4 regions of the Mycoplana sp. ABR4_002 genome follow, and region 1 is predicted to be linked to each of the others. Evidence: predicted binding sites of a transcription regulator. Region 1 holds the regulator's gene; each other region holds the start of a gene.
The links. Region 1 encodes PhoB, which activates phosphate uptake and scavenging genes when phosphate is short. Its sites were predicted from a motif close to TGTCATNNANCTGTCAT; they were not measured.

Region 1 (7,784 bases):
CAGCGCCGGATGAACGACAAGCAGATCGAACTGTTCGACAAGCTGTCGGCCGAGGGGCTGATCTCCCGCCCCTTCAACTGGGGTCTGTTCTTCAACCCGGACAGCCGCTTCCCGGAACTTGCCGGCCTCGCCGGCGCGATCTCGGGTTCGTTCTGGACGCTCCTCGTCACGCTTGTGATCTCGCTGCCGATCGGCATTGCGGCGGCGATCTATCTCGAGGAGTTTGCGCCAAAGAACCGCATAACCGACCTGATCGAGGTCAACATCAACAATCTGGCGGCGGTGCCGTCGATCATCTTCGGCCTTCTCGGCCTGGCGGTGTTCCTCGGCTGGTTCGGCATGCCGCGCTCGGCCCCGTTGGTCGGCGGTCTGGTGCTGTCGCTGATGACGCTGCCGACGCTGATCATCACGACGCGCAATTCGCTGAAGTCGGTGCCGTCGTCCATCCGCGAGGCGGCGCTCGGCATCGGTGCCTCCAAGCACGAGGCAATCTTCCACCATATTCTGCCGCTTGCCATGCCGGCCGTCATGACTGGAACGATCATCTCGCTGGCGCGTGCCCTCGGAGAGACGGCCCCGCTGCTGCTGATCGGCATGAACGCCTTCATCACCTCGGAGCCCGGCGGCGTCATGGATGCGGCCACCGCCCTGCCGACGCAGATCTACATCTGGGCCGACAGCCCCGAGCGTGGCTTTGTCGCACGGACCTCCGCAGCGATCCTGGTGCTGCTGGGCTTCCTGATCGTCATGAACGGCATTGCCATCTATTTGCGTCAGCGCTTCGAGCGCCGCTGGTAAAGGAGACACTTCAATGAATATGCTTACCGACATTGAAGTCGAAGAGAAGATTGGCAAATCCATGAGCAACGAGTCGCAGTACAAGATGGTCGGCAAGGACGTCTCGGTCTACTACGGCGAGAAGCGTGCGCTTTTCGACGTGAACCTGAACATCCGCGAGAATACCGTCACGGCGCTGATCGGCCCCTCCGGCTGCGGCAAGTCCACCTTCCTGCGCACGCTGAACCGGATGAACGACACCATCGACGGCTGCAGCGTCACCGGCAACATCACGCTTGATGGCGACGACATCTACGACCCGACGATCGACGTGGTCGAGTTGCGTGCCCGCGTCGGCATGGTGTTCCAGAAGCCCAACCCGTTCCCGAAGTCGATCTACGAGAATGTCGCCTACGGCCCCCGCATCCATGGCCTGGCGAGGTCGAAGGCCGATCTCGACCAGATCGTCGAGCGGAGCCTGCAGAAGGCCGGCCTGTGGAGCGAGGTCAAGGATCGTCTGCACGAGCCGGGCACCGGCCTTTCGGGCGGTCAGCAGCAGCGGCTGTGTATTGCGCGCGCCGTGGCGGTCAGCCCGGAAGTCATCCTCATGGACGAGCCGTGCTCGGCGCTCGACCCGATCGCGACCGCCAAGGTCGAGGAACTGATCCATGAACTGCGGACAAATTTCACCATTGTCATCGTCACGCACTCGATGCAGCAGGCCGCCCGCGTCTCGCAACGCACGGCCATGTTCCACCTCGGCAATCTCGTCGAGGAGAACGACACCGACAAGATGTTCACCAATCCGGACGACCAGCGCACGCAGGACTACATCATGGGCCGCTTCGGCTGATGCGGTCCTGATATCCGGCTGAGATCTGCGCTGCGCGCTTGAGGAAAAGACCATGTCATCGACCCACATCGTTTCGATCTATGATGAAGAACTGAAATACCTGACCCGCCGCATTTCGGAGATGGGTGGCACGGCCGAGCAAATGTTGGGCGATTCCGTGCGCGCGCTGGTCAATTCGGATGTCGGGCTGGCCCAGAAGGTCATTTCCGAGGATGTCGTGCTCGACACCGCCGAACGGCAGATCAACGAAAAGGCGATCGTGACGATCGCGAAGCGCCAGCCGGTTGCGGCGGACCTGCGTGAAATCATGGGCGCGATCCGCATCGCCGCCGAACTGGAACGGGTCGGCGATCTCGGCAAGAACACCGCCAAGCGTGTGATCGCCGTCCAGAGTTCCGGCGTGCCGCGCACGTTCGCCCGCGGCCTGGAGCATCTGGCCGAGCTGGCGCTGACCCAGCTGAAGGAGGTTCTGGACGTCTACGCCTCGCGCAACGTCGAGAAGGCCAAGGAAATCCGCGAGCGCGACGACGAGATCGACGCGATCTACACCTCGCTGTTCCGCGAGTTGCTGACCTACATGATGGAAGATCCGCGCAACATCACGCCGTGCACGCATCTGCTGTTCTGCGCCAAGAACATCGAGCGTATCGGCGACCACGCCACCAACATCGCCGAGACGATCTTTTACATGGCGACGGGCGCGCCGCCGGAGGGCGAACGCCCGAAGGATGACCACACCACGTCGGTCGGTGCGGTCAAGGAGTAGTGTGCGCTTAGGACTTCAGGAGTTCTCATGGTTCCCAAGATTACCGTGGTCGAAGACGAGGAGGCGCTCAGTGTCCTCCTGCGCTACAACCTCGAGGCCGAGGGCTTCGAGGTGGACACGATCCTGCGCGGTGACGAGGCGGAGATCCGCCTGCAGGAGCGCCAGCCGGACCTGCTCATCCTCGACTGGATGCTGCCCGGCGTATCCGGCATCGAACTGTGTCGCCGCCTGCGCCAGCGCACCGAAACCGAACGCCTGCCGATCATCATGCTGACGGCGCGCGGCGAGGAGAGCGAGCGGGTGCGGGGTCTTGCGACCGGCGCCGACGACTACGTGGTCAAGCCGTTCTCGACGCCGGAACTGATGGCGCGGGTCAAGGCAATGCTGCGCCGCGCCCGACCGGAAGTCGTGGCGACCCTTCTGAAGTGCGGCGACATTGAACTTGACCGCGAGACGCATCGCGTCCATCGCCGCAGCCGCGAGGTGCGGCTTGGCCCGACCGAGTTCCGCCTGCTCGAATTCCTCATGTCCTCGCCAGGCCGGGTGTTCTCACGCTCGCAACTGCTCGACGGGGTCTGGGGCCACGACATCTATGTCGACGAGCGTACCGTCGACGTCCATGTCGGACGCCTGCGCAAGGCGCTGAATTTCTCCAACATGCACGACGTCATCCGCACGGTGCGCGGTGCGGGCTACTCGCTGGAAGCCTGACCGTCGCTTCGGCTGGAAACGAAAAACGGGCCGTGCGGCCCGTTCTCGAATTGTCGTCTGTCGCGTCCAGGAGACTGGCGAGTCCCTCAGCGTCCCGGGTCCTTCAGCGAGCCCGGCGCCGTTCGGCCGACGGCTGATAGGCCATGCGCTGGTGGTAGACGCAATAGGGTGAATTGTCCGGGGATTCGTTTCCGCAGAAGTGGAAGTCGTCCTTCAGCGGGTCGCCGTTCGGCCACTTGCAGGTCCGCTCCGTCAACTGGGTCAGTTCCAGGCGGCGCGACATCGGCACGACGACGTTGGTGTTGAACCGCGTGATCGGCTGTTCGTCGTAGTCGAAGGCGATCTCTTCCTTGACCACGGTTGCGCCGGCCGGACGTGCGACCGTGCGGGTCGCGACCCGCGGCGCGAAGCTCGCCGGGCGCGACGTGGAGGCGGGGCGCTTGGCACGGGTTGCGGTCGGCGTGCCGCCGGCCTTCGCCCGGCCGGGGAGGGCGAGGCGATGGACCTTGCCGATGACCGCGTTGCGGCTGACGCCGCCGAGCTGTGCTGCGATCTGGCTGGCGCTCAGTCCCTCGGACCAAAGCTTCTTGAGCTTTTCGACCCTCTCGTCTGTCCAGTTCATGTGATCGCCTCCGTTCCGGCTCCTGCAGGGAGAATCCTTCCCCGTGGCCCCGGATGGTTCCGGGGCGCAGAACGCCCTGATACTGTTGGTGACTAGGTCCGCCGCATGCAGTCTAGCAATTGATCTTTAACCTACTGACAGGGTGACTCCGTGACAAGAGTCGCCGGAATCCGGCCGAATCGATTTTCCAGTTTTCCCCAACTTGCTCGTGCGGTGTGACTCGCTTGCGACACTTCGGCCGAGCATTTCGAATCCTGACGTTGCGGTAGATTAAGGCGGATTGACATGGCGTGCATTTGTTGACATCGCCCGTTGAAATGCTGATAGTGCGCCCGCCGCCGCAAAGGCGGCGTTTTCGCTTTTTCTCGCGTGGAAACGGCAGAAACAGAACAGATTTCCGCATCCGCTGCGAAGGAGATACGCGCCATGGCCGATGCCACGCCGCTTTACGAGACCTATCTGCGCGCGCCGCTGCGTTTTGAGCGCGGTGAGGGCGTCTGGCTGGTCGCCGAAGACGGTACGCGGTATCTCGACTTTGCCGCCGGCGTCGCGGTCAATTCGCTCGGCCATGCGCATCCGCACCTGGTCGAGTGCCTGAAGGCCCAGGCGGACAAGGTGTGGCATCTGTCCAACCTCTACGAGGTGCCCGGGCAGGAAGTCCTTGGCAAGCGCCTGACGTCTGCGACCTTTGCCGACAAGGTGTTCTTCACCAACTCCGGCGCCGAGGCGCTGGAGTGCGCGATCAAGACGGCACGGCGCTACCAGTTCGCCAAGGGCTACCCCGGCAAGTTCCACGTGATAACCTTCGAGGGGGCGTTCCACGGCCGCACGCTGGCCACGATCGCCGCCGGCGGCCAGGAAAAGTATCTCGAGGGCTTCGGGCCGAAGGCCCCGGGGTTCTACCAGGTTCCGTTCGGCGATCTGGCCGCCGTCAGGAATGCGATCACCGAGGAGACCGCCGCGATCCTGATCGAGCCGGTGCAGGGCGAGGGCGGCATCCGGGTGGTGTCCAATGAGTTCCTGCGCGAGTTGCGCGCGCTCTGCGACGAATACGGACTGTTGCTGATCCTCGACGAGGTCCAGACCGGCGTCGGCCGCACGGGCAAACTGTTCGCCCACGAGTGGGCGGGGGTCACGCCCGACATCATGGCGGTCGCCAAGGGCATCGGCGGCGGCTTTCCGCTCGGCGCCTGCCTGGCGACGGCGGAGGCGGCCTCGGGCATGGTTTCGGGCACCCACGGATCGACCTATGGCGGCAATCCGCTGGCCATGGCGGTCGGCAACGCCGTGCTGGACGTGGTGCTGGCGGACGGATTTCTCGACCACGTGCGCGACGTTGCCCTGGTGATGCGCCAGGGCCTGGCCTCGCTGAAGGACCGGTACCCGGACATCATCGAGGACGTCCGCGGCGAGGGCCTGATGCTCGGCATCAAGGCGAAGGTGCCGTCGGCCGACCTGCTGAAGGCGGTGCGGGCGGAGAACCTCCTGCTCGTCCCGGCCGGGGAGAATGTCTTGCGCCTGCTGCCGCCGCTTGTCGTCTCGGTCGACGAAGCGCGCGAGGGGCTGGCGCGGATCGAACGGGCGGCGGAGAAGCTCAGCGCCTCGCAGAAGACGGCCTGAGGCGAAGGCCGACGGCGAAACACAGGACTGACAGCATGGCAGGTACAAGACACTTCATCGACCTCTCCGCCATGACGGCCGAGGACCTCCGCACGATCATCGACGATGCCCGCACGCGCAAGGCGGCCAACAAGGCCGGCGCCGAGGACAAGCCGCTGTCAGGCAAGATGCTGGCGATGATCTTCGAAAAGCCGTCGACCCGCACGCGCGTGTCCTTCGACGTCGGCATGCGCCAGCTCGGCGGGGAGACGTTGTTCCTCTCCGGCACGGAAATGCAGCTCGGCCGCGCCGAGACGATCGGCGACACGGCGAAGGTGCTGTCGCGCTACGTCGACGCGATCATGATCCGCACCACCGACCACTCCCGCATGCTGGAGATGGCCGAGCATGCGACCGTGCCGGTGATCAATGCGCTGACCGACCTGACGCACCCCTGCCAGATCATGGCGGACATCATGACCTTCGAGGAGTATCGCGGCCCGATAAGGGGCCACACGATCGCCTGGACGGGCGACGGCAACAATGTTCTGCATTCCTTCATCGAGGGCGCTGCGCGCTTCGGCTACCGGATGAACATGGCGGTGCCGCTCGGTTCCGAGCCGGAGGACAAGATCCTGAACTGGGCGCGCAACAATGGCGGCGACATCATGCTGTGCCACGATGCCGACAAGGCGGTCGCCGGCGCCGACTGTGTCGTCACCGACTGCTGGGTGTCGATGAACCAGGAGCACCGCGCCCGCGGCCACAACATCTTTCAGCCCTTCCAGGTCAACGAGGAACTGATGCAGAAGGCGCACAAGGACGCGCTGTTCATGCATTGCCTGCCGGCGCACCGCGGCGAGGAGGTCACCGACGAGGTCATCGACGGGCCGCACTCGGTGGTCTTCGACGAGGCGGAGAACCGCCTGCATGCGCAGAAGTCGATCCTTGCCTGGTGCATGAACGTCATCTAGGTCGGGCGGCAGCGCTCTTGAAAACCGGGGATGCCGCCCCGATGTAAGGCGCAACCCGCCGCGATGCCTGTTGGCATCGAGCCGCCTGTTGTGAAATCATCCGGCCGGTCACGGCATCGAATCACGAAAGATCCCACCCGCCGCGGGCAGATGTGACCAGCATCGGGCCGATGCGGCGTATGGCGTTGAAGGAGCGAATGATGGCCCAGCCAGCCCCGAAACTTGGCGAACTCGACTATGCCGGCGACGACCAGGTCGTGCCGTTTCAGGTAGAGGGCCTGGATGTGCGCGGCCGCGCGGTCCAGCTAGGGCCGATGCTCGACGCCATTCTCGAGCGTCACGACTATCCGCTGCCGGTTGCGCGGCTGCTGGCCGAAGCGATCGTTCTGACCGTGCTGCTCGGCACCTCGCTGAAATTCGAAGGCAAGCTGATCCTGCAGACAAAGAGCGACGGTCCGGTCGACCTGCTCGTTGCGGACTTCTCCAGCCCGGAAAGCGTACGCGCCTATGCCCGTTTCGACGCCGACGCGCTGGCGGCGGCAGTGGCGGCCGGCCGATCGGCGCCGCACGAGCTTCTCGGTGAGGGCATCCTCGCCTTCACCATCGATCAGGGAGCGCATACCCAGCGCTATCAGGGCATCGTCGCGCTTGACGGGCACACGCTTGAAGAGATTGCCGGAACCTATTTTCGCCAATCGGAACAGATTCCGACGCGCGTGCGGCTGGGGGTTGCCGAACTCTTTGATCGCGATGCCGGCGGCAAGTCGCGGCACCGCTGGCGCGCGGGCGGCGTGGTGGCGCAGTTTCTGCCGGACGCTCCGGAACGCATGCGCCAGCCTGATCTTCCGGGCGGCGACGGCGAGGAGGTCGGACACAAGATCGAAGAGGACGACAAGTGGGCCGAGGCGCGCAGCCTTGTCGAGACGATCGACGCCGACGAACTGACCGATCCCAATGTCGGTACCGAGCGGCTGCTGTACCGGCTGTTTCACGAGCGCGGCGTTCGCGTCTATCCGACCCAGAAGGTGGTGGACCGTTGCTCCTGTTCGCGCGACCGGCTGAAAGCCGTGCTGTCCGGACTGTCGGCGGAGGACATCGAGTACTCCGCAACCGATGGTCACATCGCGGCAACCTGCGAGTTCTGCTCGACGACCTACCGCTTCGAGACCTCCGAAGTCGCCTCGTCCTGACGCCGCCACGCGGCGGCGGTCCGACGGACGCGCCAGGTTCGTCTGTCGCGGTAGCGGTCACTCCATGGTGTCAGTTTAGGGTGCGGGCCTGTCCGGGCGCGTCGAGCGAGAAGGCGGGGATTGCGACCTCGAAGGCGTCGCCGGCCGGGGTCTCCATCCGGTAGTGCCCGAACATCACCCCCGACGGCGTGTCGAGCGGGCAGCCGGACGAGTACTCGTAAGTATCGCCGGGGCCGAGCACCGGCTGCTCGCCCACCACGCCCGGGCCGCTCACTTCGTCGACCAGTCCGTT
Region 2 (7,784 bases), 3.5 Mb from region 1:
CCGCGAGTGCGGCCGCCGCCGCAGTCGAAGGCGGCCGCCGCCCGAAAGATCGCGACCTTAAGGTCCTCGGCATCGACCCGGCGTCGTTCCCGAACTAGGCCGCCGCAGTTTTAGGAATGAAGAAGGGCCCGCCGACCGATGGTCGGCGGGCCCTTTCGCTTGGGCGGCGCGTCCGCGCCGCCGCCTTCGATGTCAGACGTGCTCGACCACCCGTGCGCCGTGCTCTTCTTCCTGTTCTCGGCGGTTGTAGCGGATCGACGACCAGAGCGAGATGCCGATCAGGCCGGCGCCGCCGAGGCCGGTAAGCACTTCGGGGATGTGCACCAGCGTCTGGCAATACATGATCACCGACAGGATCAGGATGGCGTAGAAGGCGCCGTGCTCGAGGTAGCGATATTCGGCGAGCGTGCCCTTGTCGACCAGCATGATCGTCATCGAGCGCACGTACATGGCACCGATGCCGAGGCCGATGGCGATGATGAAGAGGTTCTGGGTCAGCGCGAAGGCGCCGATCACGCCGTCGAACGAGAAGCTGGCGTCCAGCACCTCCAGGTACAGGAAGGCACCGAGCCCGCCCTTCGCGGCGGCGCTCATGGTCTGCTGCGACGCGTCGAGAAGGCCGCCGATCACCTCGACCGCGAGGAAGGTCAGGAGCCCGTAGATCGCCGAATAGACGAAGGTGTCGGCGTTTTCGCCCTCGAGCAGATTGGAGAACAGCAGCACCAGGATCAGCACGAAGGCAATCTCGATGCCCTTGATGGTGGCGTAGCGCGCCATGTACTTCTCGATGACGCCGATCCAGTGCACGTCCTTCTCGTGGTCGAAGAAGTAGGTCAGCCCGACCATCATCAGGAACGTGCCACCAAAGGCGGCGATCGGCAGATGCGCCTCATTCATGATGCGCGCATATTCCTGCGGCTGCTTGGCCGCCAGGATGATCGCCTCGATCGGGCCGATATTGGCGGCGATCACGACGATCAGGAGCGGGAACACGATGCGCATGCCGAAAACGGCGATGACGATGCCCCAGGTCAGGAACCGGTGCTGCCAGACCGGCGTCATGTCCTTGAGCTTGTTGGCGTTGACGATGGCGTTGTCGAAGGACAGCGAAATCTCCAGCACCGCAAGAACGGTGCAGATGAAGAAGACGGTGGCCATCCCCCCGAGCGTGCCGGTCGACTGCCAGCCAAGCCAGGCGCCGAGGAGAAGCCCGAGGGCGGTGAAGGCGAACGCCCACTTGAAGTAGCCGAGGGCGCTTTGCGGTTGGGTATAGGATTTCATGCCCGCACCTCGCTTTCGCGCGCGGTCATGACGTCTTGGAAACGGATCAGGGAATCGCGCGTGCCGGAACGGGCATGCGCAAAAGGCATGGTCAGGATTTTCATGGTTCTTGAATCCGCCGGCTCAATTGCTGGCGGTACCGACATCACGAGAGCGCCGTAAAACTCTCGCCAGAGGGGCCCGGCACCAAAGTTCTCGCTGCGACGGGATGACCGGGATCGCAGCACCTTCGTTTTCTCCGAAGTCGCCCGGTTCGTCAAGGAATTTCAGCCTCCGCGGGTGCCGGTCGCAGCGAAAAGAAATCGCATGGGCGCGTACACAAGCCGGTCTTCTCCTCCTATATTCCGGTCGAACAGTTCGCGATTTGGCCGTACGAGGAAAAAATCCAGCATGAGCGAGACGAAGAGTATCAGCCCCGCCCTGATCGAATGGAGCGGGCCCAACGGCCTGCCGCGCTTCGACCTGGTGTCCGACGACAGCTTTGCCGCTGCCTTCGACGCGGCACTGGCCCTGCACGAGACGGAAATCGACGTGATCGCCGGCAACCCGAGCGGCCCCACCTTCGACAACACCGTTGTTGCGCTCGAGCTGGCGGGCGACGAGCTGTCGCGCGTGTCGGCGCTGTTCTGGAGCCGTGCGGGCGCCAACACCAACGATACCATCCAGGCGCTGGAGCGCGCGATCGCGCCCAAGATGGCGCGCCACTACTCGAAGATCGGCAACAACGAAAGGCTGTTTGCGCGCATCGACGCGCTGTGGGAGGGACGCGAGGGGCACGGCCTGACGCTCGAGCAGACCCGGGTGCTGGAGCGCCACTGGAAGGGCTTCGTCAAGTCCGGCGCCCGGCTCGCAAAACCGCAGCAGGACCGGCTTGCCGCGATCAACGAGCGGCTGGCCGCGCTCGGGGCGCAGTTCGGCCAGAATGTGCTGGCGGACGAGAAGGAATGGTCGCTCCTGCTTGCGGACGACGACGCTCTCGAAGGCGTGCCGGACTTCCTCAGGGATGCGATGGCTGCCGCCGCACGCGAGCGCGGCACGGACGGCGGCCACGCGGTAACGCTGTCGCGTTCGATCATCGAGCCGTTTTTGACCTTCTCCCGCCGCCGTGACCTGCGCGAGCAGGCGTTCCGCGCCTGGACCGCACGCGGCCTCGGCGGCGGGACGACGGACAACCGCGAGATCGTGCGCGAGACGCTGGCGCTGCGGGCGGAAAAGGCCGCGCTTCTCGGTTACGAAAATTATGCCGAACTCAAGCTCGACAACACGATGGCCAAGACGCCGGCGGCGGTGAGCGGCCTGCTGATGCAGGTCTGGGACAAGGCGGTCACCCGCGCCGCGGAGGAGGAGCGGGAATTGTCGCGCCTGATCGCGGCGGAAGGGCGCAACCACCCGGTCCTGCCCTGGGACTGGCGCTACTACGCCGAAAAGCTGCGCGCGGAGAAATTCGCCTTCTCGGAGGCGGAGCTGAAGCCCTACCTGCAACTGGAGAACATCATCGACGCCTGCTTCGACGTGGCGCAGCGGCTGTTCGGCATCCGCGCCGTGCCGCTCGAGGGCGTGCCGGTCTACCATCCGGACGTGCGCGTGTTCGAGATCCGCGATGCCAGCGACAGGCTCGTGGCGATGTTTCTCGGCGACTATTTCGCGCGCGCCTCGAAGCGTTCCGGTGCCTGGATGAGCGCCTACCAGAGCCAGCACAAGCTGCCGCTGAAGAACGGCTCGCACGGCGAGATCCCGATCATCTACAATGTCTGCAACTTCGCCAAGCCGGCCGAAGGCCGGCCGGCCTTGCTGTCGCTTGATGACGCGCGTACGCTGTTCCACGAGTTCGGCCACGCGCTGCACGGCATGCTCTCCGACGTGACCTACCCGTCGGTTTCGGGCACCGGCGTAGCGCGGGATTTCGTCGAACTGCCCTCGCAACTCTACGAGCACTGGCTAACCGTGCCCGAGATCCTGCGGACCTATGCCGTGCATTACCAGACCGGCGAACCGATGCCGCAGGCGCTTGTCGACAAGGTGCTGGCGGCGCGCACCTTCAATGCCGGCTTTTCGACGGTGGAGTTCACCGCTTCGGCGCTGGTCGACATGGCGTTCCACACGCAGGGCCCGGTCGAGGACCCGATCGCAATGCAGGACGCGGTGCTGGAGCGGATCGGCATGCCGGTGTCGATCGTCATGCGCCATGCCACACCGCACTTCCAGCACGTGTTCTCCGGCGACGGCTACTCCGCCGGCTACTACTCCTACATGTGGTCGGAAGTTCTGGATGCCGATGCCTTTGCCGCCTTCACCGAGACCGGCGACGCCTTCGACCCCGGCACGGCGGCAAAGCTGAAGGACCATATCTATTCCGTCGGCGGCGCCATCGATCCCGAGGACGCCTACAAGGCCTTCCGCGGCAAGCTGCCGACAATCGACGCCATGCTGGAAAAGAAGGGCCTTGCCGCCTGAGAGGCCGGGGCCGGCAACCGTCCGGCCCCGGCAGTCGGATGCCGCCGTCATCGGGCCGTCACCGAACTGTCTCTGCCACGTCATCGTTCCTTTACCGCGCTGACACGTGATCCCCCGATGGTCGGCGACGCGGATCGGACGGCGATTCGCGATGTTTCGACGGGGGATCCATGGCAATGGCAGCCGATGTCCTGAAACGGCGCTCGTTCCTGCTGACGGCCGGCGCGGCGGGGCTGGCGGCGTCCTCGGCGCTTGCGGTCCCCCACTATGCGCGCCGGCACGGCAGCCCGGTCTTCACCCATGGGGTCCAGTCCGGCGATGTCGACACCGCCTCGGGCGTGATCTGGGCGCGAGCGGACCGGCCGGTCGAGGTTTCCGTCGAGTATTCCACGACCGAGAGCTTCATCAACGCCACACGCGGCCCGCTGCTGAAGGCCGGGCGCCAGAGCGACTTCGCCGCCAAGCACCTGCTGACCGGGTTGCTGCCGGACCAGGACATCTTCTATCGTCTGACGGCCACCGATCCCTATTCCAGCCACCTGGTTTCAGAGCCGGTGGTCGGAAGGTTCCGGACCGCGCCGCTGCGGCGGCGGTCGGTACGCTTCGCCTGGTCGGGCGACACCGCCGGGCAGGGCTGGGGCATCGACGACGTCGGCATGAAGACCTATTCGACCATGCTGCTGCACGAGCCGGACTTCCTGATCCATTCCGGCGACACCATCTACGCCGACGGTCCGATCCCCGACGAGATCAGGCTTCGCGACGGGTCCGTGTGGAAGAACCGCATCGTCACCGATGAAAAACGCCACGTGGCGCGGACGCTGGACGAGTATCGCGGCCAGTGGAAGTACAACATGCTCGATCGGCATGTGCTGGGCTTCAACGCGCAGGTGCCGACCTTCTTCCAGTGGGACGACCACGAGGTGCTGAACAACTGGTCGGCCTCGACCGACCTGCGCGACGACCCGCGCTATCCCGAGAAGGACATCGCCGTCTATGCCGACCGCGCCAGACGCGCCTTCCTGGAAATGACGCCGATCCGCTACATCCCGACCGAGCCGGGCCGGATCTTCCGCAAGATCGGCTACGGCCCGTTGCTCGACGTCTTCTTCGTCGACCTGCGCTCCTATCGCACGGCGAACCGTGGCAGCACTGACAATGGCCTGTTCGGATGGCGCCAGGCAGACTGGCTCAGGCGCGAGCTGCTGGCCTCGCGGGCCACGTGGAAGGTGATCGCCTGCGACATGCCGCTCGGCGTCGTCGTTTGGGACGATTATGGCAGGAAGCTCGGCTATGAGGGCGTTGCCGACGGGCTGAACGGACCTCCGGCGGCACGCGAGCGCGAGATCGCCGAGTTGCTCAGCTTCATGCGCGACAACGCCATCCGCAACGTCGTCTGGCTGACCGCCGACGTTCACTACACCGCCGCCCATCACTACGATCCGGGACGCGCCAGGTTCCAGGAATTCGAGCCGTTCTGGGAGTTCGTCTCCGGTCCGCTGCATTCGGGGACCTACGGGCCGCATCCGCTCGACATGACCTTCGGGCCGGAGGTGCGCTTCATCAAGGCCTCCGGCGGCGGTGCCGACAGCAACCTGCCGCCATCGGCGGGGCTGCAGTTCTTCGGCCTCGTCGACATCGACGGCGCGAGCGAGCAGATGACCGTGCGGCTGATGGACCGCGACGACCGCGAACTCTGGAGCGTTACGATCGATCCGGCGGTGACGGCATGAGCCCGCCTGCCGGCGCCCGCGCCGCCCGGTACAAACAGAGTTTCTGCCTGCCTCTTTCGCGTTTGCGTAAAACCATGTATGGAGCGCGCCAATTGCAGATGGCGCCGCCTGTGCCGTGCGCGCCCCGAACCTCAGAGATCGAAACATGTCCATTCGCAATATCGCGATCATCGCGCACGTCGACCATGGCAAGACCACGCTCGTCGACGAACTCCTGAAGCAGTCCGGCTCGTTCCGCGAGAACCAGCGCGTCGCCGAGCGCGTGATGGACTCCAACGACCTGGAAAAGGAACGCGGCATCACCATCCTCGCCAAGGCCACCTCGGTCGAGTGGAAGGGCCACCGCATCAACATCGTCGACACGCCCGGCCACGCCGACTTCGGCGGCGAAGTCGAACGTATCCTGTCGATGGTGGATGGTGCCATCGTTCTCGTCGATTCCTCGGAAGGACCGATGCCGCAGACGAAGTTCGTTGTCGGCAAGGCGCTGAAGGTTGGCCTGAAGCCGATCGTCGCGATCAACAAGATCGACCGACCGGACGGCCGGCATGAGGAAGTGCTGAACGAGGTGTTCGACCTGTTCGCCAATCTCGACGCCACCGACGAGCAGCTCGACTTCCCGATCCTCTACGGTTCGGGCCGCAATGGCTGGATGAACGTCAATCCCGAAGGTCCGCAGGACGAGGGCATGGCGCCGCTGCTCGATCTCGTGCTGAAGCACGTGCCGGAGCCGACGGTTGCCGATGGTCCGTTCCGCATGATCGGTACGATCCTCGAAGCCAACCCCTTCCTCGGCCGTATCATCACCGGCCGCATCCATTCCGGCTCGATCAAGCCGAACCAGACGGTCAAGGTTCTCGGCCAGGACGGCCAGTTGATCGAAAACGGCCGTATCTCGAAGATCCTCGCTTTCCGTGGCATCGAGCGCCAGCCGATCGAAGAAGCGCAGGCAGGCGACATTGTCGCGATCGCCGGCCTCACCAAGGGCACGGTTGCCGACACGTTCTGCGACCCGGCGGTCACGGAAGCGCTGAAGGCGCAGCCGATCGATCCGCCGACCGTCACCATGTCCTTCATCGTCAACGACAGCCCGCTCGCCGGCACCGAGGGCGACAAGGTCACGAGCCGCGTCATCCGCGACCGCCTGTTCAAGGAAGCCGAAGGCAACGTCGCGCTGAAGATCGAAGAGTCGGGCGACAAGGACTCGTTCTTCGTGTCCGGTCGCGGCGAACTGCAACTCGCCGTCCTGATCGAAACCATGCGTCGCGAGGGCTTCGAGCTCGCCGTGTCGCGCCCGCGCGTCGTCATGCACAAGGACGAGGCGACCGGCCAGATGCTCGAGCCGATCGAGGAGGTGGTCATCGACGTCGACGAGGAGCATTCCGGCGTCGTCGTGCAGAAGATGTCCGAACGCAAGGCCGAGATGGTCGAGCTGCGCCCCTCGGGCGGCAACCGCGTCCGCCTCGTGTTCTTCGCCCCGACCCGCGGCCTGATCGGCTACCAGTCGGAACTCCTGACGGACACCCGCGGCACGGCGATCATGAACCGCCTGTTCCACGACTACCAGCCCTACAAGGGCGAGATCGGTGGCCGCGTCAACGGCGTGCTGCTGGCCAACGAGGCGGGCGAGGCCGTCGCCTATGCGCTGTTCAACCTGGAGGACCGCGGTCCGATGGTGATCGACGCGGGCGAGAAGGTCTACATGGGCATGATCGTCGGCATCCACTCGCGCGACAATGACCTCGAGGTCAACGTGCTCAAGGGCAAGAAGCTCACCAACATCCGCGCGGCCGGCAAGGACGAGGCGGTCCGCCTGACGCCGCCGATCAAGATGACGCTGGAACGGGCGCTGTCGTGGATCCAGGACGACGAACTCGTCGAGGTGACGCCCAAGTCGATCCGCCTCCGCAAGCTCCATCTCGACCCGAACGACCGCAAGCGGTTCGAAAAGCAGCGGGCGGCCGGTGCTGCCTGATTCGCGTCGAAAGTAGGCGCAAACATCACAAAACGTTGAAGGGCCCCGGCAGAAATGTCGGGGCTTTTTCATGTGTGCGCCGGCGCGATACGCCTTGTGGGCAATCTTAAAAAAGCGTTAACCTTGCGGGACGCCGTGAATGAAACTTGCCTGTGGGCAAGGAGAGCCGCGCGGGCGGCTCGGGATTCCGGTGGAGTCAGTGCCGGTTTAGAGTCATTTCGATGAAAACAATATCGATTGATGTGCGGCGCGCCGAGCCGCAGGATGCTCGGGCCATCTCCGAGACCCACCGGGCGTCCTGGCTGCAGGCCTATGGCGGCCTCATTCCGCACACGCCGCTG
Region 3 (7,784 bases), 3.5 Mb from region 1:
GTGCCAGGACAGCGGCATGGAGATGATCCGACCGAAGGCTTCGGTGATGAGGCTGGCGCGGCGGCCATGCGCCAGGCGGTCCGCCTCGCGCGCCACCAGCACGAAGGCAACGGTGTTGAACACGCCGAAGCCGGCCCACATCAGCAGCATCGGCGTGACGGCATCCTTGTCCGAGATGGCGTCGATGATCTTGCCGAACAGGATCGGCTCGGCGATGGCAATGACCGCCAGCACGACGTTTGCGACGACGATAGAGGACACGCGGACCTTATAGACGGACAGGTAGCTGAGCGCCCGCGCGTAGACCTGGAACAACGACACTTCGAAACCCTTTCGTGGTCCTTCATTCTGTGCCGCGCCATTCCGACATCAGGCGCGGGCAACCCGGTAAAGCCCCGGACCCCCGTTTGGTTGCATGCCGCAAGCTTTTCCGGCGATGTGAGATGCTATCTGCCCGCCGATGAATGGACGCTGAACGATCCGTTGCCAATTCGGATCAACTTGCTAAACGATTAGCTGCGGATGTTTTTGTTTGCCGCAGTTTGCCATAACGGCGCCGATATTGTGACGAAATACGTATTGGAGGGGCCGCATGCGCGGCCAACCTGGGAATGAATATAAATCTGCTTTTGCAGTTTGTCGGATTGCTCGATGAACTCTCGCACCGTCAAGAAATCGTGTCCGAATTCGAACGGCTGATCGATCTCTACGGCTTCGACTACTACGGCGTGATCCTGCAGCCGCGACCGCACGACAACCCGATGTCGCTTGTACTTTGCGGACGCTGGCCGGACCGGTGGCCGGAGATCTATCTCCGCAAGAAATACCTCGTCGTCGATCCGACCATCCGCTACCTCGGCCAGGCCCAGACCGGCTTTCGCTGGCGCGACACCGTCGCCGCCTTCCGCTCCAGCCCGCTGCGCAAGCGGATGGAGCGGATGATGGTCGACGCGCGCAACAACGGGCTGGAGGACGGCTACATCTTTCCGGTGCACGGGCGGCGCGGACTGCTCGGCAACATCACGCTCGGCGGCAAGGCGGTGGACCTGCATCCGGCCGAGATGGCCGTTTTCGACAGCGTGGCGCGCAAGTTGTTCTGGAAGCTGCTCGATGCTTCCGATCCGGGCAAACATGCCGAATTCTCCGCCGACGCCGACCTCAAGCTGACGCGGCGGGAAATGGAAGTGCTGAGCTACCTCGCCGACGGCCTCACCTCGAACGAGATCGCACGCGCGCTTTCGATCTCCAACCATACTGTCGACTGGTACATGGGGGGCATCCAGGAGAAGCTGAAGGCGAAGAACCGGCACCACGCGGTCGCGCTGTCGTTCCGCCTGGGCCTGATCTCCTGAGGTCGCAAATCGTCGGCTGCGCGGCGACTGTGAAATTGTGCTTCCGTTTCCCGCGGGATAATGTTTTCTTCGCGGGTGCAGCATTCACGTTTTCAAGTCCATGAGGAGTCCGACTTGTCCATTTCGAAGATCCTTGTCGCCAACCGGTCCGAGATTGCCATCCGCGTGTTTCGCGCGGCCAACGAACTGGGGCTCAAAACGGTGGCGATATGGGCGGAGGAGGACAAGCTGGCGCTGCACCGCTTCAAAGCGGACGAGAGCTATCAGGTCGGGCGCGGGCCGCACCTGTCCCGCGACCTCGGGCCGATCGAGAGCTACCTTTCGATCGACGAGGTGATCCGGGTGGCAAAGCTGTCCGGCGCGGATGCGATCCATCCGGGCTACGGGCTTCTGTCCGAGAGTCCGGAATTCGCCGAGGCCTGCGCTTCGAACGGCATCACCTTCATCGGGCCGACGCCGGAGACGATGCGCCAGCTCGGCAACAAGGTCGCCGCCCGCAACCTGGCGATCTCGATCGGCGTTCCGGTGGTGCCGGCCACCGACCCGTTGCCGGACGACATGGCGGAAGTCGAACGCATGGCCGAGGAGATCGGCTATCCGGTGATGCTGAAGGCCTCCTGGGGCGGCGGCGGGCGCGGCATGCGCGCGATCCGCAGTGCGAAGGACCTCGCGCGCGAGGTGACTGAGGCCAAGCGCGAGGCAAAGGCCGCCTTCGGCAAAGACGAGGTCTATCTCGAGAAGCTGGTGGAACGGGCCCGGCACGTCGAAAGCCAGGTTCTCGGCGACACCCACGGCAACGTCGTGCACCTGTTCGAGCGTGACTGCTCGATCCAGCGGCGCAACCAGAAGGTCGTCGAACGGGCGCCGGCCCCCTATCTGACCGTGGCCCAGCGGCAGGAACTTGCCGACTATTCGTTGAAGATCGCCAAGGCAACCAGCTACGTCGGCGCCGGCACGGTCGAGTACCTGATGGATGCCGACACCGGCAAGTTCTACTTCATCGAGGTCAATCCGCGCATCCAGGTCGAGCACACCGTGACCGAGGAGGTCACCGGCATCGACATCGTCAAGGCGCAGATCCATATCCTCGACGGCTTTGCGATCGGCACGCCGGACTCGGGCGTTCCGGCCCAGGCCGACATCCGCCTGAACGGCCACGCGCTACAGTGCCGGATCACGACCGAAGACCCGGAGCAGAACTTCATCCCGGACTATGGCCGCATCACCGCCTATCGCGGCGCCACCGGCTTCGGCATCCGCCTCGACGGCGGCACGGCCTATTCGGGCGCGGTGATCACCCGCTACTACGACCCGCTGCTGGAAAAGGTGACCGCCTGGGCGCCGACGCCGGAAGAAGCCATCCGCCGCATGGACCGGGCGCTGCGCGAGTTCCGCATCCGCGGCGTCGCCACGAACCTCACCTTCCTCGAGGCGATCATCGGCCACGAGCGCTTCCGCGACAACAGCTACACCACCCGCTTCATCGACACGACGCCCGAACTCTTTGCCCAGGTCAAGCGCCAGGACCGTGCGACGAAGCTCCTGACCTACCTCGCCGACGTCACCGTCAACGGTCATCCCGAGGCCAAGGGGCGACCGAAGCCGTCGGACGAGGTCGCCCGTCCCGTCGTACCTTATTCGGAGGGGCCGATCGCCCCGGGCACCAAGCAGCGGCTGGACGAACTCGGGCCGCAGAAGTTCGCCGAATGGGTGCGCGCGCAGCCGCAGGTGCTGATGACCGACACGACCATGCGTGACGCGCACCAGTCGCTGCTGGCGACGCGCATGCGCACCTACGACATCGCCCGAATCGCCGAGACCTATTCCCGCACGCTGCCGCAGCTGTTCTCGCTGGAGTGCTGGGGCGGGGCCACCTTCGACGTCGCCATGCGGTTCCTGACCGAGGATCCCTGGGAGCGCCTCGCCATGGTCCGCGAGGGCGCGCCGAACCTTCTCCTGCAGATGCTGCTGCGCGGCGCCAACGGCGTCGGCTATACCAACTACCCGGACAACGTGGTGAAGTACTTCGTGCGCCAGGCCGCCAGGGGCGGTATCGACGTCTTCCGTGTCTTCGACTGCCTGAACTGGGTCGAGAACATGCGCGTGTCGATGGACGCGGTGGTCGAGGAGAACAAGATCTGCGAGGCCGCGATCTGCTACACCGGCGATATCCTCAATTCGGCCCGGCCGAAATACGACCTGAAGTACTACACTGCGCTTGCCGCCGATCTGGAGAAGGCCGGCGCGCACATGATCGCGGTGAAGGACATGGCGGGGCTGCTGAAGCCGGCCGCGGCGCGCGTGTTGTTCAAGGCGCTGCGGGAGGCCACCGACCTGCCGATCCATTTCCACACCCATGACACGTCCGGCATCGCCGCGGCGACCGTTCTGGCGGCCGTGGAAGCCGGCGTCGACGTCGTCGACGCGGCGATGGACGCCTTCTCCGGCAATACCTCGCAGCCCTGCCTCGGCTCGATCGTCGAGGCGCTGTCCGGCTCCGAGCGCAATCCGGGCCTCGATCCGGAGTGGATCCGGCGGATCTCGTTCTACTGGGAGGCGGTGCGCCACCAGTATGCGGCCTTCGAGAGCGACCTGAAGGGACCGGCGTCGGAGGTGTACCTGCACGAGATGCCGGGCGGGCAGTTCACCAACCTCAAGGAGCAGGCGCGCTCGCTGGGGCTCGAGACCCGCTGGCACGAGGTGGCGCAGGCCTATGCCGACGCCAACCGCATGTTCGGCGACATCGTCAAGGTGACGCCGTCGTCCAAGGTCGTGGGCGACATGGCGCTGATGATGGTCAGCCAGGACCTGACGGTGGCCGACGTCGAGGACCCGGCCAAGGACGTCTCGTTCCCGGAGTCGGTCGTGTCGATGCTCAAGGGCGACCTCGGCCAACCGCCGGGCGGCTGGCCGCAAGCGCTGCAGAAGAAGGTGCTGAAGGGTGAGGCGGCCTACAGCGTGCGCCCGGGCTCGCTGCTGCCGGATGCCGACCTGGACGCCGAGCGCAAGGCAATCGAGAGCAAGCTTGAGCGAGAAGTCAGCGATTTCGAGTTCGCCTCTTACCTGATGTACCCGAAGGTGTTCACCGACTACGCACAGGCGCAGGAGACCTACGGACCGGTCAGCGTGCTGCCGACGCCGGCCTATTTCTACGGCATGGCCACGGGCGAGGAACTGTTCGCCGACATCGAGAAGGGCAAGACGCTGGTGATCCTCAACCAGGCGCAGGCCGACGTCGACGAGAAGGGCATGGTCAAGGTGTTCTTCGAACTGAACGGTCAGCCACGCCCGATCAAGGTTCCCGACCGCAATCGCGGCACCTCGGCGGCGGTGCGCCGCAAGGCCGAGGCGGGCAACCCTGCGCAGTTGGGCGCGCCGATGCCCGGGGTCGTCTCGACCGTGGCGGTTACGGCCAACCAACCGGTCAAGGCCGGCGACGTGCTCCTGTCGATTGAGGCGATGAAAATGGAGACGGCGCTGCACGCCGAAAAGGACGGCGTCGTTGCCGAAGTGCTCGTGCGTGCCGGCGACCAGATCGACGCGAAAGACCTGCTGATCGTTTTCAGCTAGGCCGCGCTTTGCGCAGCTGATCGAAACGGGGTGGGGGACGTTGCCCGCACCCCCTTGGATCCATCGGTGCCGACCCGCCATGAACCCTTTCTCCATCCGGACCGCCGGTCATGACGATGTTCCCGCCATTGCCGAGATCTATGGCGACGCCGTGTTGAATGGCGTCGCTTCGTACGAGATCGAGCCGCCGTCACCGGAGGAGATGCGCGCGCGCTTCGCCGCGATCACGGCGGCCAGTTATCCCTACATTGTCGCCGCGGACGGGGCGGGCCGGGTGCTCGGCTATGCCTATGCTGCCGCGTTCCGGACGCGCCCGGCCTACAGATGGCTGGTCGAGGACTCGATCTATCTTGCGCCGGACGCGCGCGGGAAAGGTGTCGGACGGGCACTGCTGGCCGAGCTGGTCGAGCGTTGCACGGCGCTCGGCTTCCGGCAGATGGTTGCGGTGATCGGCGGCGCGCATCCGGCCTCGGTCGCCGTGCACCGGGCGGCAGGCTTCGAGCATGGCGGGCTGATGAAGGCGACTGGCTTCAAGCACGGGCGCTGGCTCGACACGGTGATCATGCAGCTTGCGCTCGGTGAGGGCGCCACCACGGTCCCGGCGGGTTTTGAAGCTCCGCCGCAAGGCTGACCGAGGGCGGCTAGGTCTTGATGAGCTTCAGGGCCTTGTCGAACACCCTCAGCACCTGCGCCAGATCGTGGCCGCGTTTCAGGATCGTCCCGTGCGTGTTGAGCACGCTGTAGGCGCCTTGTCTGGCGGCCAGCCTTGGGTTTTTCTCCACCCGATAGAGCGGCATCTCGCCAGAGCGCTTGAAGATGGAAAAGACCGCCTTTTCGCGCATGTGATCGATCGCATAGTCGCGCCACTCGCCTTCTCCGACCATGCGGCCGTAGATCTTGAGGATCAAGTCGAGTTCCTTGCGGTGGAAGGTTACCGGCGGCGGGTCTTTGCTGTTGCGGTACTCCCGGAGGTCGACGACCACGCGCGACCCCTGGGTTTCGTCCTCTCCCGGCGACAAATCCGGCTGATCAGTCATCGAGTCTCCGCTTCTGACTGTGACAGGGCCGTGACAGTGTGCCCTACCTGCGCGGAATTGCAAGGGCAGGCCGGGCTGGGGGTGGGCGCCGGGTGTGGCAATGACGAGCAAGGGGTGGCTGCGAATCGCGATCGTGGCGCTGATTCCGGGCCGAACGCATCCACGACCGCGGCCGACGGCCGCCACACGGCTCCGGCCGCGGATTTTGCGATCCTGGATCGAAGCCTCTTTGCAAATGCAATCACGCCGCGAAAGAGGTGCGCGCCATTAACCACTAGGGCAAAGCAAAATTGCAGCTTGCCGCATTTCAGACAAAACCGCGCCCAATTTTTCGTTGAAAGTCACCACGCTGCCCAAACAGCCGAACCGCTTTGCATGTGCGGGAAATCGGTCGGCCACCAGGGCGCGCCGAAGCTGATCCTGTATTCCGTTGCCGGAAGCTTCGTCAAGGTCCGGTCCGGCGTATCTTCGAACCCTCAAGCCCCAGCCCCTCGAAGAGCCCGGTCCGGACCACACTCCCCATCAAGACAAGCGGCGGTCCTCAGGACGAGCAGCGGTCAGTTTCGCCTCGCGGTTTGCGGCGGCGCCTCGTCCGCGGTCACGACGGTGGCGCCGATGATCGCGCCCGGCGTGTCCGGCGCCTTCATCCGTTGCAGCAGCACGGCGCAACCGCCGTCGCCCTTCTGCTTCAGCATGCCGGCCGGCAGCACGAGGCTCGTTTCTTTGCCTTCCCAGACGCCGATCGTCTCGAGGTCGGTCACGGCATGCCAGTAGGCGATCCGGCGGCCGCTATTCTCGCCATCCGTGATGTCTACCGCCTGCTCGCCGTCGAAGTAGGCCACGACGACGTTGGCCTTGCCCTGGCCGCGGCCGATGTTGATCCGGATCTCGTCCTGGATGATTTCGGCCGAGACGTCGACCGACAGCCCGCGTCCCTGGTCCTCCAGGGTCGACAACTGGCTGCGGATCTTGGCGATGTCGCCGCCGTTGACGTGCTCGCGGCCGTTTATGACCGCCTGCGGCGTGTAGACGCTGCCGCGACCGAACATGCGGGCGTAGCCATATTGCCGCTCGGTGTTCTCCTTGGATGACAGGGTGTCGGCCCAGCCGAGATAGTTCCAGTAGTCGACATGATAGGCCAGTGCCACCACCTCGCCCTCACGGATCAGCGTCTCCAGCGCCCTGTCGGCCTTCGGGCAGGAGGAACAGCCCTGGCTGGTGAACAGCTCCACCACGCCCTTGTGCGGCTTGCCGTCGTCGGCGCTGGCGTCAAGGGCTCCCGCGGTTGCCGCGAGGACGCTCAGGAGACCACCAAGTACGAGCAGTTTGGGCATGATTTCGTCCGGTGAATGCCGGTAAGGCTTTTCGTCTGGCACTTCTCATACGCGCTCCCCACCTCAACAGGAAGTCACGATGGAGTGAAGCCCGCATGATCGGCCGATCATGCCCGAAAAGAAATGCCGGGGTCGAAGCCCCGGCACATATTGATTGAACATTCAACAGAAATCAGGCGGCGAGGTCGCGCAGAACCGTCTGCAGGATGCCGCCATTGTTCATGTAGGTGACCTCGTCGAGCGTGTCGATGCGGCACAGGAGCGGCACCTCCTTCACCGTTCCGTCGGCGTAGGTGATCTTGGCGATCTTCTTCTCGCGCGGCTTGATCTCGCCCTCGAGGCCGTCGATCTCGACGAGTTCGTCGCCCTTGAGGTCGAGGCTCTGCCAGGTCGTGCCTTCCTCGAAGACGAAGGGGACGACGCCCATGCCGACGAGGTTGGAGCGGTGGATGCGCTCGAAGGACTGTGCGACCACGGCCTTGACGCCGAGC
Region 4 (7,784 bases), 230 kb from region 1:
GAGACCGTCATGCTCTACTATGCGCTTATTTTTCTCGTCATTGCGCTGATCGCCGGCGTCCTTGGTTTCGGTGGAATCGCCGGTGCATCGGCAGGAATCGCCCAGATCCTGTTCTTCGTCTTCCTAGTGCTGCTGGTCGTGTCGCTGGTGTTTGGCTGGTCGAGGCGGGTCTGATTCACCATCCGTGGCAAAAGCGGGCGGCGCGCATGCGCCGCCTTTTTCATGTCTCGACGAAGAACTTGACCCGGTCTGCGGCAAAGCGCGAGCGCGAATACTGGATCGGCTGCCCGCCGATATCCGCATTGACCGCAGTCGTGACCAGAAGGATGGCGCCGGGCGAGAGCTTGAGCTGACGCAGATCCTCCCCTTCGGCATGAACGGCGGAGATCTCCGTGGATTGGCGCACATAGTCGTCGACGCCGAGTTCAGCGAGTGCCTTGGTGATGGATCCGGTACGCCGGTAGAGATCGCCTATGCCGGAGAAGCGGCCCGCGGGAAAATAGTTGGTGGCCGCCGAGATCGGCTTGCGGTCCGCGGTTCCGACCGTCTCCAGCCGCACGCATTCGGTGCCCGTGGCAAGCCCGAGCGCCTTGGCCACCGCCGGGGGCATTGGTTCCAAGGTCTGCGCGAGCAACCGCCCCTCGAGTTCCCTTGCCTGGTCACCCAGCCCCTGGGAGAAGCGAGTGCGTCGGGAGATCGGAAAGGTCAGCCGGTCGCGCCGCTCGATCAGGGTCCCGACCCCCTGCACCGCGCGCACCATGCCCTCCTGCGCGAGCGAGGCGAGGGCGCTGCGGACGGTGTGACGGTTGACGCCGAACCGTTCCGCAAGCGCTGTTTCCGGCGGCATCATGCCGGTCGCATCATAGTCCCCATTGTTGATTGCCAGCCGCATCCTGTCGGCGATTTGCCGCCAGAGTGCCACGCCGGACTGACGTTCGATCATTTTTTCCTCCTGTCATGGGCCTGTCACGTTGCCCCGCTATTGGGGGACCATAGAATGTACGATTGTCTAGATCAATAGACAACATATGACGACAAGTTCTGGAGACAGGCAATGGCACCACTTCAAAGGCAGACCGAAACCGGCCTCGAGCCGGCAGAGCGGAAGCAGGCGATGGGCCTGCTTGCCAAGGCCACACGCGCGGAACTGGAAACGGCCTGGAACACGCTGCAGCCGAAGCCGGATGTCGTGCCGGTGCGGGGGCCGGAGGCGGGACTGGTCATGGTGCGCGGCCGCATCGGTGGCGGTGGCGCGCCGTTCAACCTCGGCGAGGTCACGGCGATGCGGGCCAGTGTGCGGCTTGGCGACGGCGTCATCGGCCACGGCCAGGCGCTGGGAACCGATGGCGAAAAGGCGCGGCTGGCGGCGGTATTCGACGCGCTGCTGCAGGTGCCGGATCATGTGCCGACCGTCGAGCGCCTGCTGGACGGGATTGCGGCCCGCATCGAGGCCGACGACGCGAAGAGGGCACGCGAGACCGCTGCCACCCGCGTTGACTTCTTCACCATGGTTCGCGGAGACGACTGATGGCCGAGACCCAGATCTTTTCCGGCGGCTTCGCCGAGCCGGTGTTCGCGGCCCAGGCGGTCTTTCGCGCGGTAATGGACTGCATGGCCCGACCGGGCACGGTCGGCGAGATCCTTGCGGCCGCAAGGCCGCCCCAGCCGATGAGCGCCGCGGCGGGCGCGGTGGCGCTGACGCTCTGCGACCACGACACGCCGGTCTGGCTGACACCAGCGCTTGCCAGGTCGAAGCTGCCCGGCTGGCTCTCGTTCCACACCGGGGCCGGTGTGGTAACCGAGAAGCAGGACGCCCGCTTCGCCTTCGTCGAGAAGGGCGGAGCGATGCCGGGGCTCGGGCTCTTCGCCCAGGGCACGCAGGACTATCCGGATCGCTCGACGACGCTGGTGGTCGAGGTCGACAGCCTCGAGGGCGGGCGGCCGCTTGTGTTGAGCGGCCCGGGCATCCGGGCCGAGGCCCGGCTGGCGCCGCGCGGCTTGCCGGAAACCTTCGTCTCGCTGGCCGAGGTCAACCGGGCGCAGTTTCCGCGCGGCATCGATCTGATCCTCGTGGCGGGCGACCGCATCGCCTGCCTGCCGCGCACGACCGTCATCAGAAGTGGGGAGGCCTGAGTCATGTATGTCGCCGTCAAGGGAGGCGAGGCCGCCATCGCCAACGCCCATCGCCTGCTCGCCGACCGTCGCCGTGGCGACCGTAGCCTGCCCTCCATCACCATCGAGCAGATCGTCGCCCAGCTCGGGCTGGCGGTCGATCGGGTCATGGCCGAGGCGTCGCTCTTCGATCGCGCCTTGGCTGCGCTCGCCATCCGCCAGGCGCGCGGCGACCTGATCGAGGCGATCTTCATCCTGCGTGCCTACCGCACGACGCTGCCGCGCTTCGGCTATTCGGTACCGCTGGAGACCGAGCGGATGCAGATCGAGCGTCGCGTTTCCGCCACCTACAAGGACCTGCCCGGCGGACAGTTGCTGGGGCCGACCTTCGACTATACCCATCGTCTGCTCGATCCGTCGCTTCTGGGCGACGAACCGGTCGACGCGGCGCCCCAGCGCGATGCCGATCACGAGCCACCGCTGCGCGTGGCCGACATCCTCTCCGGCGAAGGGCTGGTGGAAGGCGATGGCGACCTGCCGGACGGCCATGTCCCGGCGGACCTGACGCGCGAACCGCTGGAGTTTCCGATGGAGCGCGACCTGCGTCTGCAGGCGCTTGCCCGCGGTGACGAAGGCTTTCTGCTGGCGCTCGGCTATTCCACCCAGCGCGGCTATGCCCGTACCCACCCCTTTGTCGGCGAGGTCCGCATCGGCGAGGTCGAGGTGGAGCTGGACTTGCCGGAACTCGGCTTTTCCGTCTCGCTCGGCCGGATCCAGGTCACCGAATGCCAGATGGTCACCCAGTTCAACGGGTCGGCCAAGCAGCCGCCGCAGTTCAGCCGCGGCTACGGTCTCGTCTTCGGCCAGAGCGAGCGCAAGGCCATGGCCATGGCGCTGGTCGACCGCGCGCTGCGCGCCGAGGAGTTCGGCGAGGATGTCGTTGCCCCGGCACAGGACGAGGAATTCGTCATCTCTCATTCCGACAACGTGCAGGCCACTGGCTTCGTCGAGCACCTGAAGCTGCCGCACTACGTCGACTTCCAGGCCGAACTCGACCTCGTGCGCCGCATGCGGCGCGAACATGACGAACGCAACCGCGAAGACCCAGGCGAAGCGACGCTGGAGGCAGCCCAATGACCGCCGTACCGACCGAACTGGCGAGCTACAACTTCGCCTATCTCGATGAGCAGACGAAGCGGATGATCCGCCGCGCGATCCTGAAGGCGATCGCCATTCCGGGCTACCAGGTGCCGTTCGCCTCGCGCGAGATGCCGATGCCCTATGGCTGGGGCACCGGCGGCGTGCAGGTGACGGCGGCGATCCTCGGGCCGGCGGACGTTCTCAAGGTGATCGACCAGGGCGCCGACGACACGACCAACGCCGTCTCCATCCGCGCCTTCTTCCAGAAGGTCGCCAGCGTCGCCGTGACAACGAAGACGCGCGAGGCGACGATCATCCAGACCCGTCACCGCATCCCCGAGGAACGGCTGACGGCCGGCCAGACGCTGGTCTACCAGGTGCCGATCCCCGAGCCGCTGCGCTTTCTCGAGCCGCGCGAGACCGAGACCCGCAAGATGCACGCGCTCGAGGAATACGGCCTGATGCACGTCAAGCTGTACGAGGACATCGCCCGGAACGGCCACATCGCCACGACCTATGCCTATCCGGTGAAGGTGGAGGGGCGCTACGTCATGGACCCGTCGCCGACGCCGAAGTTCGACAATCCGAAGATGCACATGTCGGAAGCGCTGCAGCTTTTCGGCGCCGGCCGCGAGAAGCGCATCTATGCCGTGCCGCCCTTCACCGAAGTGGTCAGCCTCGATTTCGAGGATCATCCGTTCGAGGTCCAGACCTTTGACAAGCCCTGCGCACTCTGCGGCGCGGAGGGCGTCTATCTCGACGAGGTCGTGCTCGACGACCGGGGCGGACGGATGTTCGTCTGCTCCGACACCGACCACTGCGAGGACCGCCGCGACCACGGCCACCGCGGAACCATGCTCGCCTACAACAAGGAGGCTGCCCGATGAGCGACGCCCCTCTGCTCAAGGTCCGTGACATCTCGAAATTCTACGGCAGCCGCATCGGCTGCCGCCAGGTCTCCTTCGACCTCTGGCCGGGCGAGGTGCTGGCGATCGTCGGCGAGTCCGGCTCCGGCAAGACGACGCTGCTCAATTGCCTGGCAACGCGGCTGATGCCGACTTCCGGCACCATCGAGTACCGCATGCGCGACGGCCAGATGCGCGATCTTGCCCGCATGGGCGAGGCCGAGCGGCGGTTCCTGATGCGCACCGACTGGGGCTTCGTGCACCAGAACCCTGCCGACGGCCTGCGCATGACGGTGTCGGCCGGCGCCAATGTCGGCGAGCGGCTGATGGCCGTCGGCGATCGCCACTACGGCAACATCCGTGACGCTGCCGGCGACTGGCTCCGGCGCGTCGAGATCGGCATCGACCGCATCGACGACCAGCCGCGCGCCTTCTCCGGCGGCATGCGCCAGCGCCTGCAGATCGCCCGCAACCTCGTGACCTCGCCCCGCCTCGTCTTCATGGACGAGCCGACCGGCGGCCTCGACGTGTCGGTACAGGCGCGCCTGCTGGACCTTGTTCGCGGCCTCGTCCACGACCTCGGGCTCTCGGCCATCATCGTCACCCACGACCTCGCCGTCGCGCGTCTTTTGTCGCACCGGATGATGGTCATGAAGGACGGTCATGTGATCGAGCAGGGCCTGACCGATCGCGTGCTCGACGATCCGCGCGAGGCTTACACCCAGCTTCTCGTCTCCTCCATTCTCCAGGTTTGACGGCGATCGCCGCGAAAATCGGCTGCAAAAGGACAGACATCATGGCGACCCCACTTGTCGTTTCCGAAGTTTCGAAAAGCTTCACCATGCACCTGCGGGACGGGGTGCGGCTGCCCGTCGTCTCCGACGTCAATTTCTCCGTCAGGACCGGCGAATGCGTGGTTCTCGGCGGCCCCTCCGGCATCGGCAAGAGTTCGCTCCTGAAGATGGTCTACGGCAATTACGGCGTCGACGGCGGGCAGATCCTGATCGGGCACCAAGGCAAGGTGATCGACCTTGCCAGCGCCGACCCGCGCACCGTGCTCGCCGTCCGCCGAGTCACGCTCGGCTATGTCAGCCAGTTCCTGCGCGTCGTACCGCGCGTCTCGGCCGTCGACATCGTCGCCGAACCGCTGCTCGAGGGCGGCGAGGCCCCGGCCGTCGCCCGGCAGAGAGCCGAGGACATGTTGTCCCGCCTCAACCTGCCGCGCGAACTCTGGCAGCTGCCGCCGGCGACCTTCTCCGGCGGCGAGCAGCAGCGCGTCAACATCGCCCGCGGCTTCATCACCGACCACCGCATCCTCCTGCTCGACGAGCCGACCGCCTCGCTCGACGCGAGGAACCGCGCGATCGTCGTCGACATGATCGAGGAGAAAAAGAAGGCCGGGGTGGCACTTCTCGGCATCTTCCACGACGACGACGTGCGCACCGAGGTCGCCGACCGCATCGTTGATGTCTCCGCCTTCTCCCCGCGAAAGGCTGCGGCATGACCAAGCTTTCCGAAACGCCGCTCATTCATGCCACCGCGTCGGTCACCGACAGCAGCCTCGGGCGCTACACCGAGATCGCCGAGCGCTGCCGCATCAGCGAGACCGAGCTCGGCGACTATTCCTACATCATGGAGGACGGTTCGGTCTGGTGCGCCACCATTGGCAAGTTCGCCAACATCGCAGCCTCCGTGCGGATCAACGCCACCAACCATCCGACGTGGCGCGCGACGCTGCATCATTTCACCTATCGCGCCGGCGACTACTGGCCGGATGCCGACCAGGAAGAGAGCTTCTTTGCCTGGCGTCGATCGCACCGCGTGACGATCGGGCACGACGTGTGGATCGGTCACGGCGCAACCGTCCTCCCCGGCGTCACCATCGGCAATGGTGCCGTCGTCGGCTCAGGCGCCGTTGTCACCAAGGACGTGGCCCCTTACACGATCGTCGGCGGGGTGCCGGCAAAGCTGATCCGCGACCGTTTCGGCAAGCATATTGCCGAGCGTTTCGAGCGGCTTGCCTGGTGGGACTGGGATCACGACCGGCTGCGTTCGGCGCTGGACGATTTCCGCGCGCTCGATGCCGAAAGCTTCCTTGCCCGCTATGGCGCCTGAACGCCGAAAAGTCCCGGAAATCCGGGCGTCGTGGATTGTTACCGAACGGACATGAAACTGACATTCGGCCTTCATCCGGCCTCGGTAAAGCCCCCGCAAGATCAATGACCAGCCCTCGAAAGGGGATGCCATGCTTCGCCTGATGAACGTCACGCGCCGGTTCGGCGGCCATGCCGCGGTCAATGCCGTCAACGTCGAGATCCCCCAGGGCCAGATGGTCGGCGTCATCGGCCGCTCGGGCGCCGGAAAATCGACGATGCTGCGCATGATCAATCGCCTCGCCGACCCGAGCGAGGGATCGATTCACTTTGGCGATATCGAGGTCTCGGCCCTGCGCGGCGCTCCCCTGCGCAACTGGCAGCGCGACTGCGCCATGATCTTCCAGCAGTTCAACCTGGTGCCGCGTCTCGACGTTCTGACGAACGTGCTGCTCGGGCGTCTCAATCATCGCTCCACCGCCCTCAGCATCCTCAACATGTTCACCCGCGAGGAGCGCATCATGGCGATCGCCGCGCTTGAGCGCCTCGGGATCGAGCAGACGGCGCTGCAGATGGCCGGCACGCTGTCCGGCGGCCAGCAGCAGCGCGTCGCGATTGCCCGCGCCCTGATGCAGCAGCCGAAGATGATCCTCGCCGACGAGCCGATCGCCTCGCTTGACCCGCTCAACGCCAAGGTCGTCATGGACGCGCTGCGCGACATCAACGAGCGCGAGGGCATCACCGTCATCACCAACCTTCACACCCTCGATACCGCCCGCAGCTATTGCGAACGGATCATCGGCATGTCGGCCGGCAGGGTCGTTTTCGACGGCTCACCGCGCGAACTCGATGCCGACGCCGTCCGCTCGATCTACGGCGCGGGTGCCGAGATCGACGAGACCATGACCTCCACCAGCATCGGTGCCAAGGCGCCGCTCGTGCAGGACAACAGCAAGCAATCGGCCAGCGTCAAGCCGCTGGCACTGGCCGGCATCTGACGCCGACCGGGATCGAACGGCCCGCGTCAAGGGCCATTGCGATTACAGAGAGCCGGCGCGGCCGGTCAAACAGGAGAGAAGTCCATGCTGAAGAAAGCTCTTTTCGGCGCCGTCGCCCTTCTGGCGCTGGTCGGCCACGCCCAGGCGGAAGACATGAAGGAATTCCGGGTCGGCATCCTCGGCGGAGAGAATGAGGCCGACCGCCTCCGCAACTTCCAGTGCCTGGGCGACAAGCTCAAGACCGAACTTGGCGTCGAGAAGGTCTCCTTCTTCCCGGCTGCCGACTATGACGGCGTCGTTCAGGGCCTCCTCGGCGGCACGCTCGACTATGCCGAACTCGGCGCATCGGCCTACGCCAAGGTTCACCTCGCCGACCCGAGCGCGGTCGAGCCGATCCTGACGACCGTCCAGACGGATGGTTCCACCGGCTACTACTCGATCATGGTGGCCCGCAAGGATAGCGGCATCGCTTCGCTGGAGGACCTCAAGGGCAAGAAGCTCGGTTTCGCCGACCCGGACTCCACCTCCGGCTACCT

Region 2: a site for PhoB is predicted at 3,781-3,797, ahead of ACXAGF_RS18480 (alkaline phosphatase D family protein). Genes of this name have one in related genera too.
Region 3: a site for PhoB is predicted at 5,979-5,995, ahead of ACXAGF_RS18925 (DUF2794 domain-containing protein). Genes of this name have one in related genera too.
Region 4: a site for PhoB is predicted at 6,331-6,347, ahead of phnC (phosphonate ABC transporter ATP-binding protein). Genes of this name have one in related genera too.

What each region holds. Positions count from the first base shown of each region.
Region 1 is NZ_JBSWVO010000001.1:416,560-424,343, forward strand. It holds gene pstA (phosphate ABC transporter permease PstA) at 1-798, shown strand, start outside; gene pstB (phosphate ABC transporter ATP-binding protein PstB) at 812-1,630, shown strand; gene phoU (phosphate signaling complex protein PhoU) at 1,683-2,396, shown strand; gene phoB (phosphate regulon transcriptional regulator PhoB) at 2,424-3,107, shown strand; gene ACXAGF_RS02045 (GcrA family cell cycle regulator) at 3,211-3,729, opposite strand; gene ACXAGF_RS02050 (acetylornithine transaminase) at 4,156-5,349, shown strand; gene argF (ornithine carbamoyltransferase) at 5,385-6,302, shown strand; gene ACXAGF_RS02060 (Hsp33 family molecular chaperone) at 6,503-7,492, shown strand; gene apaG (Co2+/Mg2+ efflux protein ApaG) at 7,563-7,784, opposite strand, start outside.
Region 2 is NZ_JBSWVO010000001.1:3,871,714-3,879,497, reverse strand. It holds gene ACXAGF_RS18495 (hypothetical protein) at 1-98, shown strand, start outside; gene ACXAGF_RS18490 (DUF475 domain-containing protein) at 193-1,281, opposite strand; gene ACXAGF_RS18485 (M3 family metallopeptidase) at 1,672-3,735, shown strand; gene ACXAGF_RS18480 (alkaline phosphatase D family protein) at 3,906-5,468, shown strand; gene typA (translational GTPase TypA) at 5,614-7,443, shown strand; gene ACXAGF_RS18470 (N-acetyltransferase family protein) at 7,665-7,784, shown strand, end outside.
Region 3 is NZ_JBSWVO010000001.1:3,957,759-3,965,542, reverse strand. It holds gene ACXAGF_RS18945 (glucan ABC transporter ATP-binding protein/ permease) at 1-321, opposite strand, end outside; gene ACXAGF_RS18940 (LuxR family transcriptional regulator) at 612-1,352, shown strand; gene pyc (pyruvate carboxylase) at 1,467-4,922, shown strand; gene ACXAGF_RS18930 (N-acetyltransferase family protein) at 5,002-5,553, shown strand; gene ACXAGF_RS18925 (DUF2794 domain-containing protein) at 5,564-5,959, opposite strand; gene ACXAGF_RS18920 (DUF1223 domain-containing protein) at 6,517-7,293, opposite strand; gene acnA (aconitate hydratase AcnA) at 7,466-7,784, opposite strand, start outside.
Region 4 is NZ_JBSWVO010000001.1:649,381-657,164, forward strand. It holds gene ACXAGF_RS03115 (DUF1328 domain-containing protein) at 10-174, shown strand; gene phnF (phosphonate metabolism transcriptional regulator PhnF) at 221-943, opposite strand; gene phnG (phosphonate C-P lyase system protein PhnG) at 1,055-1,528, shown strand; gene phnH (phosphonate C-P lyase system protein PhnH) at 1,525-2,133, shown strand; gene ACXAGF_RS03135 (carbon-phosphorus lyase complex subunit) at 2,137-3,249, shown strand; gene ACXAGF_RS03140 (alpha-D-ribose 1-methylphosphonate 5-phosphate C-P-lyase PhnJ) at 3,246-4,139, shown strand; gene phnK (phosphonate C-P lyase system protein PhnK) at 4,136-4,912, shown strand; gene phnL (phosphonate C-P lyase system protein PhnL) at 4,954-5,661, shown strand; gene ACXAGF_RS03155 (DapH/DapD/GlmU-related protein) at 5,658-6,272, shown strand; gene phnC (phosphonate ABC transporter ATP-binding protein) at 6,403-7,248, shown strand; gene phnD (phosphonate ABC transporter substrate-binding protein) at 7,333-7,784, shown strand, end outside.